3 regions of the Pseudomonas sp. NY15372 genome follow, and region 2 is predicted to be linked to each of the others. Evidence: riboswitches for the same ligand, from Rfam matches in the RefSeq annotation. Region 2 holds a riboswitch; each other region holds the start of a gene.
What was found. Region 2 has a riboswitch for cobalamin ahead of cobW (cobalamin biosynthesis protein CobW). Riboswitches for the same ligand answer to the same signal wherever they lie in the genome.
Positions count from the first base shown of each region.

Region 1: another riboswitch for cobalamin. It lies ahead of ACNFG0_RS13675 (TonB-dependent receptor); the one in region 2 lies ahead of cobW (cobalamin biosynthesis protein CobW).
Region 3: another riboswitch for cobalamin. It lies ahead of ACNFG0_RS06290 (ABC transporter ATP-binding protein); the one in region 2 lies ahead of cobW (cobalamin biosynthesis protein CobW).

Region 1 is NZ_JBLUPY010000016.1:41,851-45,118, reverse strand. It holds gene ACNFG0_RS13675 (TonB-dependent receptor) at 1-1,614, opposite strand, end outside; cobalamin riboswitch at 1,725-1,932, opposite strand; gene ACNFG0_RS13670 (GNAT family N-acetyltransferase) at 1,975-2,544, opposite strand; gene ACNFG0_RS13665 (carboxymuconolactone decarboxylase family protein) at 2,619-2,963, opposite strand; gene lpxO (lipid A hydroxylase LpxO) at 3,196-3,268, opposite strand, start outside.
Region 2 is NZ_JBLUPY010000005.1:16,600-19,867, forward strand. It holds gene ACNFG0_RS05650 (cobalamin biosynthesis protein) at 1-393, opposite strand; gene ACNFG0_RS05655 (CbtA family protein) at 411-1,100, opposite strand; gene ACNFG0_RS05660 (CbtB domain-containing protein) at 1,111-1,296, opposite strand; cobalamin riboswitch at 1,391-1,611, opposite strand; cobalamin riboswitch at 1,735-1,934, shown strand; gene cobW (cobalamin biosynthesis protein CobW) at 2,032-3,099, shown strand; gene cobN (cobaltochelatase subunit CobN) at 3,103-3,268, shown strand, end outside.
Region 3 is NZ_JBLUPY010000005.1:157,568-160,835, forward strand. It holds gene ACNFG0_RS06280 (GlxA family transcriptional regulator) at 1-8, shown strand, start outside; gene ACNFG0_RS06285 (hypothetical protein) at 285-755, opposite strand; cobalamin riboswitch at 1,044-1,251, shown strand; gene ACNFG0_RS06290 (ABC transporter ATP-binding protein) at 1,360-2,136, shown strand; gene ACNFG0_RS06295 (ABC transporter substrate-binding protein) at 2,133-3,101, shown strand; gene ACNFG0_RS06300 (FecCD family ABC transporter permease) at 3,101-3,268, shown strand, end outside.

The sequences.
Region 1 (3,268 bases), on a different contig from region 2:
GACGATGTGGTAGGCCGCCAGGGTCCATTCACCGCGCCCGCCCCAGAACCGTTGCTTGAGGCCCAATTCGGTCTGCTTGGCTTCGGTCAGGTCGTAGCGTTGCTCCGGACGCAGCGTCAGCAGGTCGCCCACGCCGTCTTCGCTGGTCGAATACTGCCCATACAGGGACAGATCCGGCGTGACCGCCAACACCAGGCCGGCACGCCAGTTGCCACCGCGCAGGCTGCGGTCGCTGCGGGTGTCGTTGACCAAATCGTCGCGGTCGATATGGTTCTGGTCGCGGCGTACCCCGGTCACCAGCGACAGGCGCTCGCTCAGCGCCGTGCGATTCTCGGCGAACAGCGAGAAGGTGTGGGTGGTGGACAAGGTTTGCGGGCGTGTCGGCGATAAGCTGTGGAACCGGCCAGGCGCCGGGTTCCAGGGGTCCAACACGTCCTGGCTGCCATCGTCGTACGGTGCGTTGCTGTCGACGTTGAAGCGGATCTTGTTGTACTCGGCACCGACGACGGTCTTGCTGGCCAGGCCGAACAGGCTGTGGTCGAACGTGAAGCTCTGGCGGTCGCCGAGCTGTTCCTGGTTGTGCTTGATCTGCAGGAAGCTGCCGCGCTCGAGGTCGCCGGCATCGGCGTTCCATGCGTAGGTCTCGGCGTTGCGCCAATGCCGACGGCTCTTGATGGAGTACAGCTGGTTGCTGGCGGTGATGCGGTCGCTGATGGCCCAGTCGGTGTTCAGGCGGGTCCACTCGTCGTGGTAGCGCTGCACGTCGTTCTGGATGTTGTAATTCTTCTTGCGCAGGCTGCTGCGGTAATGGCCGTCGATCAATGGGGTGCCGTAATAGTTGGCGGGCTCGGCATCGCCACGCTCGTGGGCGAGGGTGAAGCTCAGGTCGTCGGTGGCGTCGAAGCGCAGGGCGGCGCTCAGGGCCAGGCTGCGCGAGTCGGTACGATCGACCCAGCCATTGCCGGCTTGCTGGTTCAGGGTCATGCGGTAGCTGAGGCGTTCGCTGAGGCTACCGCCGCTGTCCAGGCCGAGCTGCTGGCGATCCCATGAACCATAGCCCAGGCGCAGATGATTGCGGATCTCGCCGGCGAAGGGCTTCTTGGGTATGGCGTTGACCACGGCGCCGGTGGCGCCTTCGCCATAGAGCACCGACGCCGGCCCGCGGATCACCTCGATGCGCTCGATCATCCATGGGTCGACCGGAAAGGTCAGTGTGCCGGCGCCGCTGTACAGGCGCGAGCCGTCGAACAGCGTCATCACCGAACTCTGGCCTTCGAAGCCACGGGCAGAGAGCCCGGTGCCGCCATCGCCCGGGCTGCCGGTGAAGGTGATGCCCGGTGAGCGGGTCACGGCATCCTGGACGGTGAGGTTGTTGCGCTGCTGGATCTGCTCGGCGCTGATGCTGCTGGTGCTGGCCGGCGTTTCCAGGGCGCTCAGGCCCAGGCGCGAGCCGGCCTGGGTCGGGGTGGCCAGGTCGACGGACGCTGCGTCGCGGGTGTCGGTGATGGCGGTCGAGGGCAAGGTCAGGGCCTGGCTGTCGAACTCATCGGACCATGCCGGCATGGAGACGGCCAGGCAGGCCGCCAGGGTGTGAAGCGTGTAGGTACGGGACATGTCGTTCCACTGCTGCAGGAATGAATGGATCCCGGTGGAAACAACGCATAGACGAGCAAGCACGCACGCAGGGGCGCACGCGAAACCGGCCTGCGCCCGCCCACCGCGGGTTTGCCAACGAAGCTCCAGGCCGGTCTCCGGGCTTGCGAGGGTCATGAACGCCTTCACCTTCCCATGCACGAGGCACAGTGGTGTGTCGAAGGGTTCGCTCGCTTACCGTTGCGGGGGCAGCGCCGGACTTGTCCTGCAAAGGACGCACCGGCTTCCCGTTTCACCCTGCGCGCGGCGGCGCAGGACACCTGAAACAGGTGCGCATCTGACCATCGTTCGGCGCGGGAGTCAAATGCGCAAGGGGAGGGTTCAGCGACCGCGACGGCGCGACACGCGGGCCTCGATGTTCTTGCGCCCGATCAACAGCGGCGGCTTTTCCACCACCGGTTCATCGGCCAGCCACTTGTACATCACCAGGCAGTCCACCAGCCCCAGCTCGGCATGGCGATAGGCTTTGGGCAGGCGGCCCACGGTCTCGAAACCGAGCTTGTGCCACAGCGCCACGGCCACTTCGTTAGTGGTCACCACCGAGTTGAACTGCAGGGCCAGGAAGCCTTCCTGGCGTGCCAGTTTCTGTGAGTGTTCGCACATCAGCCGCGCCACGCCACGGCCACGGGCGGCTTCGGCGACCATGTAGCCACAATTGCCCACGTGGCTGCCGGGGCCTGCTGCGTTGGCCTTGAGGTAGTACGAGCCCAGCAGTTGGCCGTCGGCTTCGGCCACCAGGGTGCGCAGCGGCAGCGAAAGCCACAGGTGGCGGGCTTGCTCGAAGCTGAGGTCGGGGTCGAAGGCGTAGGTCTGGCGGGCCTGGACGATGGCCTGGAAGGTCGGCCAGAAGCGCTCGAAGTCTTCCGGGGTCATGGGGCGGATCTGGATCATGGCGGCTCCTGCGGGCTGAACCGCCAAGTCTGGGTGGCGTGGCGCCGTCGCGCAAGAGCGGCGGCGTCGTTCGCTCAACTGCCGGCCTTGCCCACCGCATCCATGACGCGGGCCGAGTACACCAGCGCGGCGCCCGCATTCATCGCCACGGCCACACCGAGGGCCTCGGCGATTTCCTCACGGGTGGCGCCTTGCTTGACCGCTTGCTGGGAGTGCACGGCGATGCAGCCATCGCAGCGGGTGGTCACAGCCACGGCCAGGGAGATCAGTTCGCGGGTTTTGGCATCCAGGTGATTGGTCTTGGCCCCGGCACCGCTGGCTGCCATGTAGCCGGCCACGGTGTCGGGGGACAATTGCTTGAGATCGCCGATGCCGGCCATCAACTGCTTACGGTAGGCGTCCCAGTCCATCATGCTCATCGCGTTCACCTCAAGAGGTTGGCAACAGGAGCTTTCAGGCTAGTCGAAGATCGTGATGGGGGATTACGCAGCCCGATGGGCTGCGGTGCTGTGCGGGCTTGCCCGGCGATCACGCGCGAAGCCCTTGCCAGGCGACGGTGATATCCGGCCCGGCCCAATCGCGGGACAAGCCCGCTCCTACAGGGGGGCGCCACTCCCACGCCGATCGCGCTGGATCCAGGGCCCCGCGATCTCAGATGTAGATGAAGAACAGTACCAGTGCCGCGACGACAGCCCACTTCTCCAGGTAGTAGCGGGTACGGTTG
Region 2 (3,268 bases):
TTATCGGCTGCACGCCAAGGCAACGGTAGCGCGGTCGCCCGTCTGGCGTGGCACCAGCAGCCTGGGCGGCCCTTGTCTCTGTGCGGCCAGCGCCAATGCTGCGCTTTCGGCGACCCCCCAGCAGCCACTGTGGTTGAACGCGGCGCGTGAGCGGTGGCTGAGCAACGGTTCGAAGGCGTGCAATTGCGCAGACGGAAACAGCGTCAGGGTGACCCCGAGGCGACTGGCCAGTTCCTGCAACCCGGCTTCGCCGGCCTTCAGGTCGATGCTGGCGATCCCTTGCAGTTGGGCCAGTTGCAGGCCATGGGCAGACAGTGTGTCGCGCAGGAGCTGTTCGAGGAGGTCAGCCGGGCAGCCTTTGCGGCACCCAAAGCCGGCGTAGAACGCCGGCAACAGGGTAGCGCGCGTCATCAGGCCTGGCTGGCGCGACGATAGAGCCAGGCGCTGAGCAGGCCGAGGGCGAGCCAGAAGGCCGCATTGGTCAACCAGGAGGCAAGCTTGAACTGGGCTTCCAGGGCTTCGGGGGCCAAGCTCTCGTGAACGGTTGGTTGAGGGGCTCCTACCAGATGGGGAACGGTCAGCAAGGCCACGCCGAGCACCTTGAACAGCCAATGCCGGGCAAACACCGCCAGCGCCAGGCCCGCGGCCGTGGCAGCCGCCGTACCGGCCCACCAGGCCTGGCGTTGGCCTAGGTCGGCCGCGACAGTGCCGGGCAGTTCCGGGGGTAGCCCGAGGGTCGGCGCCAAGCAGAACACCGCAAAGCCGGCCAGGCCCCACAGTGCCCCGGTGGCTACCCGCCCTGGCTCGCGCAGGCTATACAGCGCTGCAAGTATCAAGGCGAAACCGACGGCCACCACCAGATTGCCGCCGGTGGTGGACAGCACGCGTTGCCAGCCGTCTTCCGGGGCCCAGGCTTCGGCGTCATGGGTATGTGCGACCGTGCCATCCCCATGGGCGTGGTGCTCGGCGCTCGGGGCGCTGCTTTCAAAGGTTTCCGCCTGGAGAATCAGCGGCGTGACCCAAAGACTCTGCAACAGGGTAAGCAACAGGGCGGCGAGCAGCCCGCTGAAGCCGGCGGTACGGGCAATGCGCTTGATCATGCAGGCGTACTCAGTGGCAGGGGAAGGCGGCGCTGTGGCGGGTATCGTGGGCGGCGTTGTGCACGGCCTCGATGTGCGAGAAGCCAGCGAAGTACACCAGGCACAAGCCCAGCAGGCTGGCTCCGATGGCGAGGATCACGCGCTGGCTGAGGCTGACAGGCGTGGCGATGCTGTGTTTGGCACTGGTGACGGACATGACGCGTTCCTCTGCTTTTTTATGGGCGGCGGGCACAGGCGTCACGCCTGGGCAAGGCTTGCCCAGGGCATACGACAGCACCCGCCCACCGCGGGGTGTTCATTCGACGTCAGGCCGGTCTCCGGGCTGGCGAGGAGGAGGCAGGCTCCCTGGATCGCGTCACCTTCCCATGCCATACGACGCGGCACAGTGGTCAAGACGCGCACTCGCTTACCGTTGCGGGGGCAGCACCGGCCTTGTCCGGCCCCTTGGGGCCTGCGACGCACCGGTTTCCCGTTTCACCCCCGAAGGGGCACCTGAACGCAAGGTGCAAGCAAAGCATGCGGCCGATTTCCCGTCAATTGGCGGGTGAGGCGTGAGCGGGCATGGAGGGAGACGGTCCTGATGTCGGTGGCACATGAATACTGCGCTGATGGTTGACCGCCTACCCACCACTGCGTAGCCTTGCCGCTTCGAGGTTCTGCGGCGTTGGCCGCAGCTAAGACGGGAACGCGGTCCAAGCCGCGGCTGCCCCCGCAACTGTAGGCACTGAACAGGATCGACACAGCCACTGCGTCCAGGCGCGGGAAGGCGTCGTTCCACCGGCCCCGGCCGGTACGGTGCAAGCCAGGAGACCTGCCTCGCGACGTTTTCGACTTTCAACCGGGCGGGGTGATCCGGTGGCGAACGAGCCCGGCCAGCAGGCCCGCGGCTTTCGTCCTGCATGCCCGCGCCATCTGCCTAGGGCATCGCGACATGAAAACATTGGCCAAGCTCCCCGTCACCATCGTCACCGGCTTCCTCGGCTCGGGCAAGACCACCTTGCTCCGGCACATGCTCGACAACGCCCAGGGCCGGCGCATCGCGGTCATCGTCAACGAGTTCGGCGAGCTGGGTATCGATGGCGAAATTCTCAAGCAATGCAGCATCGGTTGCACCGAGGAGGAGGCCAGCGGCCGTGTCTACGAACTGGCCAACGGCTGCCTGTGCTGCACCGTGCAGGAAGAATTCTTCCCGGTTATGCGCGAGCTGGTGGCACGTCGCGCTGACCTGGACCACATCCTCATCGAAACCAGCGGCCTGGCCTTGCCCAAACCACTGGTACAAGCCTTCCAGTGGCCGGAAATCCGCAACGCCTGCACCGTCGACGCGGTGATCACCGTGGTCGACAGCCCGGCGGTGGCCGCCGGTACCTTCGCGGCTTATCCCGACCAGGTGGATGCCCAGCGCAGGCTCGACCCAAACCTGGACCATGAGTCCCCCTTGCACGAGCTTTTCGCCGACCAGCTGGCCAGCGCCGACCTGGTGGTGCTCAACAAAGCCGACCTGATCGATGCCGCAGGCTTGGCCAAGGTCCGCGCCGAGGTGCTCGAGGAACTGCCGCCGGCGGTCAAGGTGATCGAGGCCAGCAGCGGTCGTCTGCCGCTTGAGGTGCTGCTTGGGGTGGGTGCCGAGGCCGAGGCGCACATCGACGGTCGCCGCACCCACCATGACGCCCATCACGACGGCGACGACCACGACGACCACGATCACGATGCCTTCGACTCCATTTCCATCGACCTGCCGGAGGCGGACGAGAGCTTGTTGCTCGATGCACTGACCCAACTGGTGGTGGAATTTGGCATCCTGCGCGCCAAGGGCTTCGCCGCCATCCCTGGCAAGCCCATGCGCTTGCTGATCCAGGGCGTCGGCACCCGCTTCGACAAACACTTCGACCGTGCATGGCGCGCCGATGAACCGCGCATCACCCGCCTGGTACTGATCGGCCAGGAACTGGACGCCGCGCACCTGGAAGCACGCCTGCGCCAGGCCCTGGGCGCCTGACCCATGCACCTGCTGCGGACCCAGCCCGGCGGCTTCGTGCCGGACGACAGCATCGCCGACCTCGGCCAGACGCCTGCCGAGCTGGTAATCCTCTGCAGCGGCGACTCGCACCTGGCGCTGCTCGCCGAAACCGCCGAGCAATTGCCGGAGGATTTCCCTAGCCTGCGCC
Region 3 (3,268 bases), 140 kb from region 2:
CTTCTTGATCACAAGGGCCATTTACTCGAGACATGGGCTGGTCTCAGGGCCAGCTGGTTGAACAGCGAGGTGAGATGGATTGGGGCGGAGAGAACCGCGGTATTGTCCTCGAATAATATAATATTTAACATAATATACATTATGCGCAAATTCGTATGGAGCCACCTGGGTCGTGTGTGGCAGATTTGAAGCCAGGCCCCTGGCCTCGATCTCTGCGCTGCAGATCGAACTTGGACCTCAGCGATGTAACTCAGCACGAACGGATCCTGCGAGCCTCGTTCCTTTTAGTAGCCAACCACGTTGGCTAACGTCCACCGCAGCGATCTCATCAGTACTGGATCGGAAAATTTCCAGTTGGCTGACTCGTACTGATACCGGCTGTTGGTGAACACATCGCGATACCGCTCGAATGAGTGTTCCTGGCTGTTCAGAGCCAGGCTCTCACGAATCGTTGGAGGCACCGCGTGAAACAGCGTCAGCAGATCGTGTGCGTCACGCTTTTGTTTGGGTGGAATCTTGCCGATCGACTGCAGGTGCTGGTGAGCCGTTTTAAGTGCTTCGACGTCGAGCTTGTAGGTTTCGCCGGACGTACCTTGGTGCTGATCCGGTACGGAAATAAAGCTTTTCAGCAAGATTTCCATACCGATCGCTGCATTGACCATGGCAACATGCGGGAGGTTTTGGGCGTCTAGAATCTCAGCGGCCTTGAGGTAATTATGGGCGCTTTCAAGCATCCAGCCTGGATAGTGAGTCATTGAATGGTAATCCTTAGCGATCACGCATGAGTTACCCCATAGCTCACCAGATGGGCTACCCTGCCCTTATGATATGAGCTTAAGGAATAACTAAACTAAATATTCATTTAGTTTAGTTATATTGTTTATATTTATGTTCTGTGTTCGATAAAGTGCTCCTCCTCATTGATGCATTCACACGCGCAAACTCGATAAATGCTTCAACGCACCCGGTACGCGGTCGCTGTCTAAAGACTCCGCCTAGCCCGGGGGCGCCCTACAGGTTGACTCCCCACCCCATAAATGCTCAGATGCGCCCCAGTTTCAGGTGTCCCCTGCCGCCGCGCCGGGGATTAAACGGGAAGCCGGTGCATCGCCTTGCGCGACCAGTCCGGCGCTGCCCCCGCAACGGTAAGCGAGCGATGCATTCGATACGCCACTGTGCCGCCAGCATGGGAAGGTGAATGCCTCACGACTCTCGCAAGCCCGGAGACCGGCCTGTCACCTCGTTTGGCAACTCCCGCGGTGGGCGGGCGCGGGCCGGTCTTGGGGCAGTAGCCTGCCCGCGATTCCCTTGCGCGCCGTCATCGTCGGGTTACATTCATTCCCGGTACGGTTGCTCGTCATGTCCGCCCCTACCCTGCGTCTCGAAGGTTTGCACTGGGCGCCATCCCATGGTGGCCGGAGGCTGCTCGACAACATCGATCTGGAGGTGCGCCCTGGTGAATGCGTCGGCTTGATCGGCCCCAATGGCAGCGGCAAGACCAGCCTGCTGCGCTGTGCCTATCGCTTCACTCGGCCCGATGCCGGGCGCGTGCTGCTCGAGAACGAGGACATCTGGCAGCGCCCAGCGCGTTGGGTGGCGCAACGCGTCGCAGTGATGCTCCAGGAATTTCCCGAAGATTTTGGCCTGAGTGTACGCGACGTGGTTGCCATGGGCCGCACGCCGCACCAGGGTTGGTTCGATGGCGACGATGACGACGCGCTGGTGGACGACAGCCTGCATCGCCTGGGGCTGCAGGGACGCGGCGATCATGGCTTCGCGCCGTTGTCTGGCGGCGAGAAGCAACGTGTGCTGCTGGCCCGTGCACTGGTCCAGCAACCGCGTCTGCTGATCCTTGACGAGCCCACCAACCACCTCGACCCCCGCTACCAGCTGGCTTTGCTGGAGCATCTGCGCGCCACCGGCCTGAGCCTGCTCGCCAGTTTCCATGACCTGAACCTGGCTGCGGCCTTCTGTGACCGCTTGTATGTCATCGAGGCTGGCCGCATCGTTGCCCACGGCCCCCCAGCCGACGTGCTGACCGAGCAGTGCCTGGCCGAGGTCTTTGGCGTACGGGCACTGGTCGACCGTCACCCCGTGGCTTTTCACCCACGCATCACCTGGATCAGCCCCGCATGAAGCGACACCTTGCCTGCCTGGCCCTGCTGGCCGCCCTGCCCTTCGCCGCCTGGGCCGGCGACTATCCCGTTACCGTGCGCAGTTGCGATCGCGACGTCACCTTCAGCCAGCCGCCCCAGCGGGCGGTGAGCCATGACAGTAACCTGACCGGCATGCTCCTGGCCCTAGGGTTGCGCGAGCGCATGGTTGGCTTCACCGGAATCAGTGGCTGGAAGACCCTGGACCCATCCTTGACCGGTGCTCTCGCCGGCCTGCCTGAATTGGCGCCGCGCTACCCGTCGGTGGAAACCCTGCTCGATGCGAACGTCGACTTTCTCTTCGCCGGCTGGGGCTACGGCATGTACGTAGGCGGCCCGGTCACGCCGCAGGCCCTGGCACCGTTCGGCATCCCGGTGTACGAGCTCAGCGAGTCCTGCTCGCGGGTGATGCCCCAGCGCCGCGCCAGCCTCGACGACCTGTACCGGGACCTGGACAACCTGGGGCGCATCTTCGATGTTCGCCAGCAGGCCCAGGCGCTGATCGATACCCTGCGCCAGCGCGTGGCCCGCGTGCAGGCACATGTCGCCGATGTACACCAGGCTCCCCGCGTATTCCTCTATGACAGCGGCGAAGACCGCCCCACCACCTCTGGCCGTCTCGGCATGCCCCAGGCGCTGATCGAGGCGGCTGGCGGTGACAATGTGATGGCCGACGTCGCTGCCAGCTGGACCGAAGTGAACTGGGAGAGCGTGGTAGAGCGCGACCCGCAGGTGATCGTCATCGTCGACTACGGCCCGACCTCCTGGCAACAGAAGCGCGACTTCCTGCTCGCGCAGCCGGCCCTGGGCGAGGTAACGGCCATCCGCGATCGACGCTTCGTGGTGCTTTCCTACCTCCAGGTCACCCCATCGGTGGACAATGCCGGAGCCATCGAGCTGTTGGCAGCGGCGCTGCATCCCCGCCTGTTCGCAGGCACGCCGCAGTGATGCCCGTGCGTGATCGCAGTGCCTACCGGCTGCTGCTCGCCGGGCTGCTGGTGGCTGTGCTGTGCTCGTGCGTGTTGTCCCTGGGGTTTGGGGCTGCCAAGGTGCCACTGACCGACGTGCTGGGCATCGTGATGCAACAGGCCGGCCTGGGCGACACAGGGAGCTGG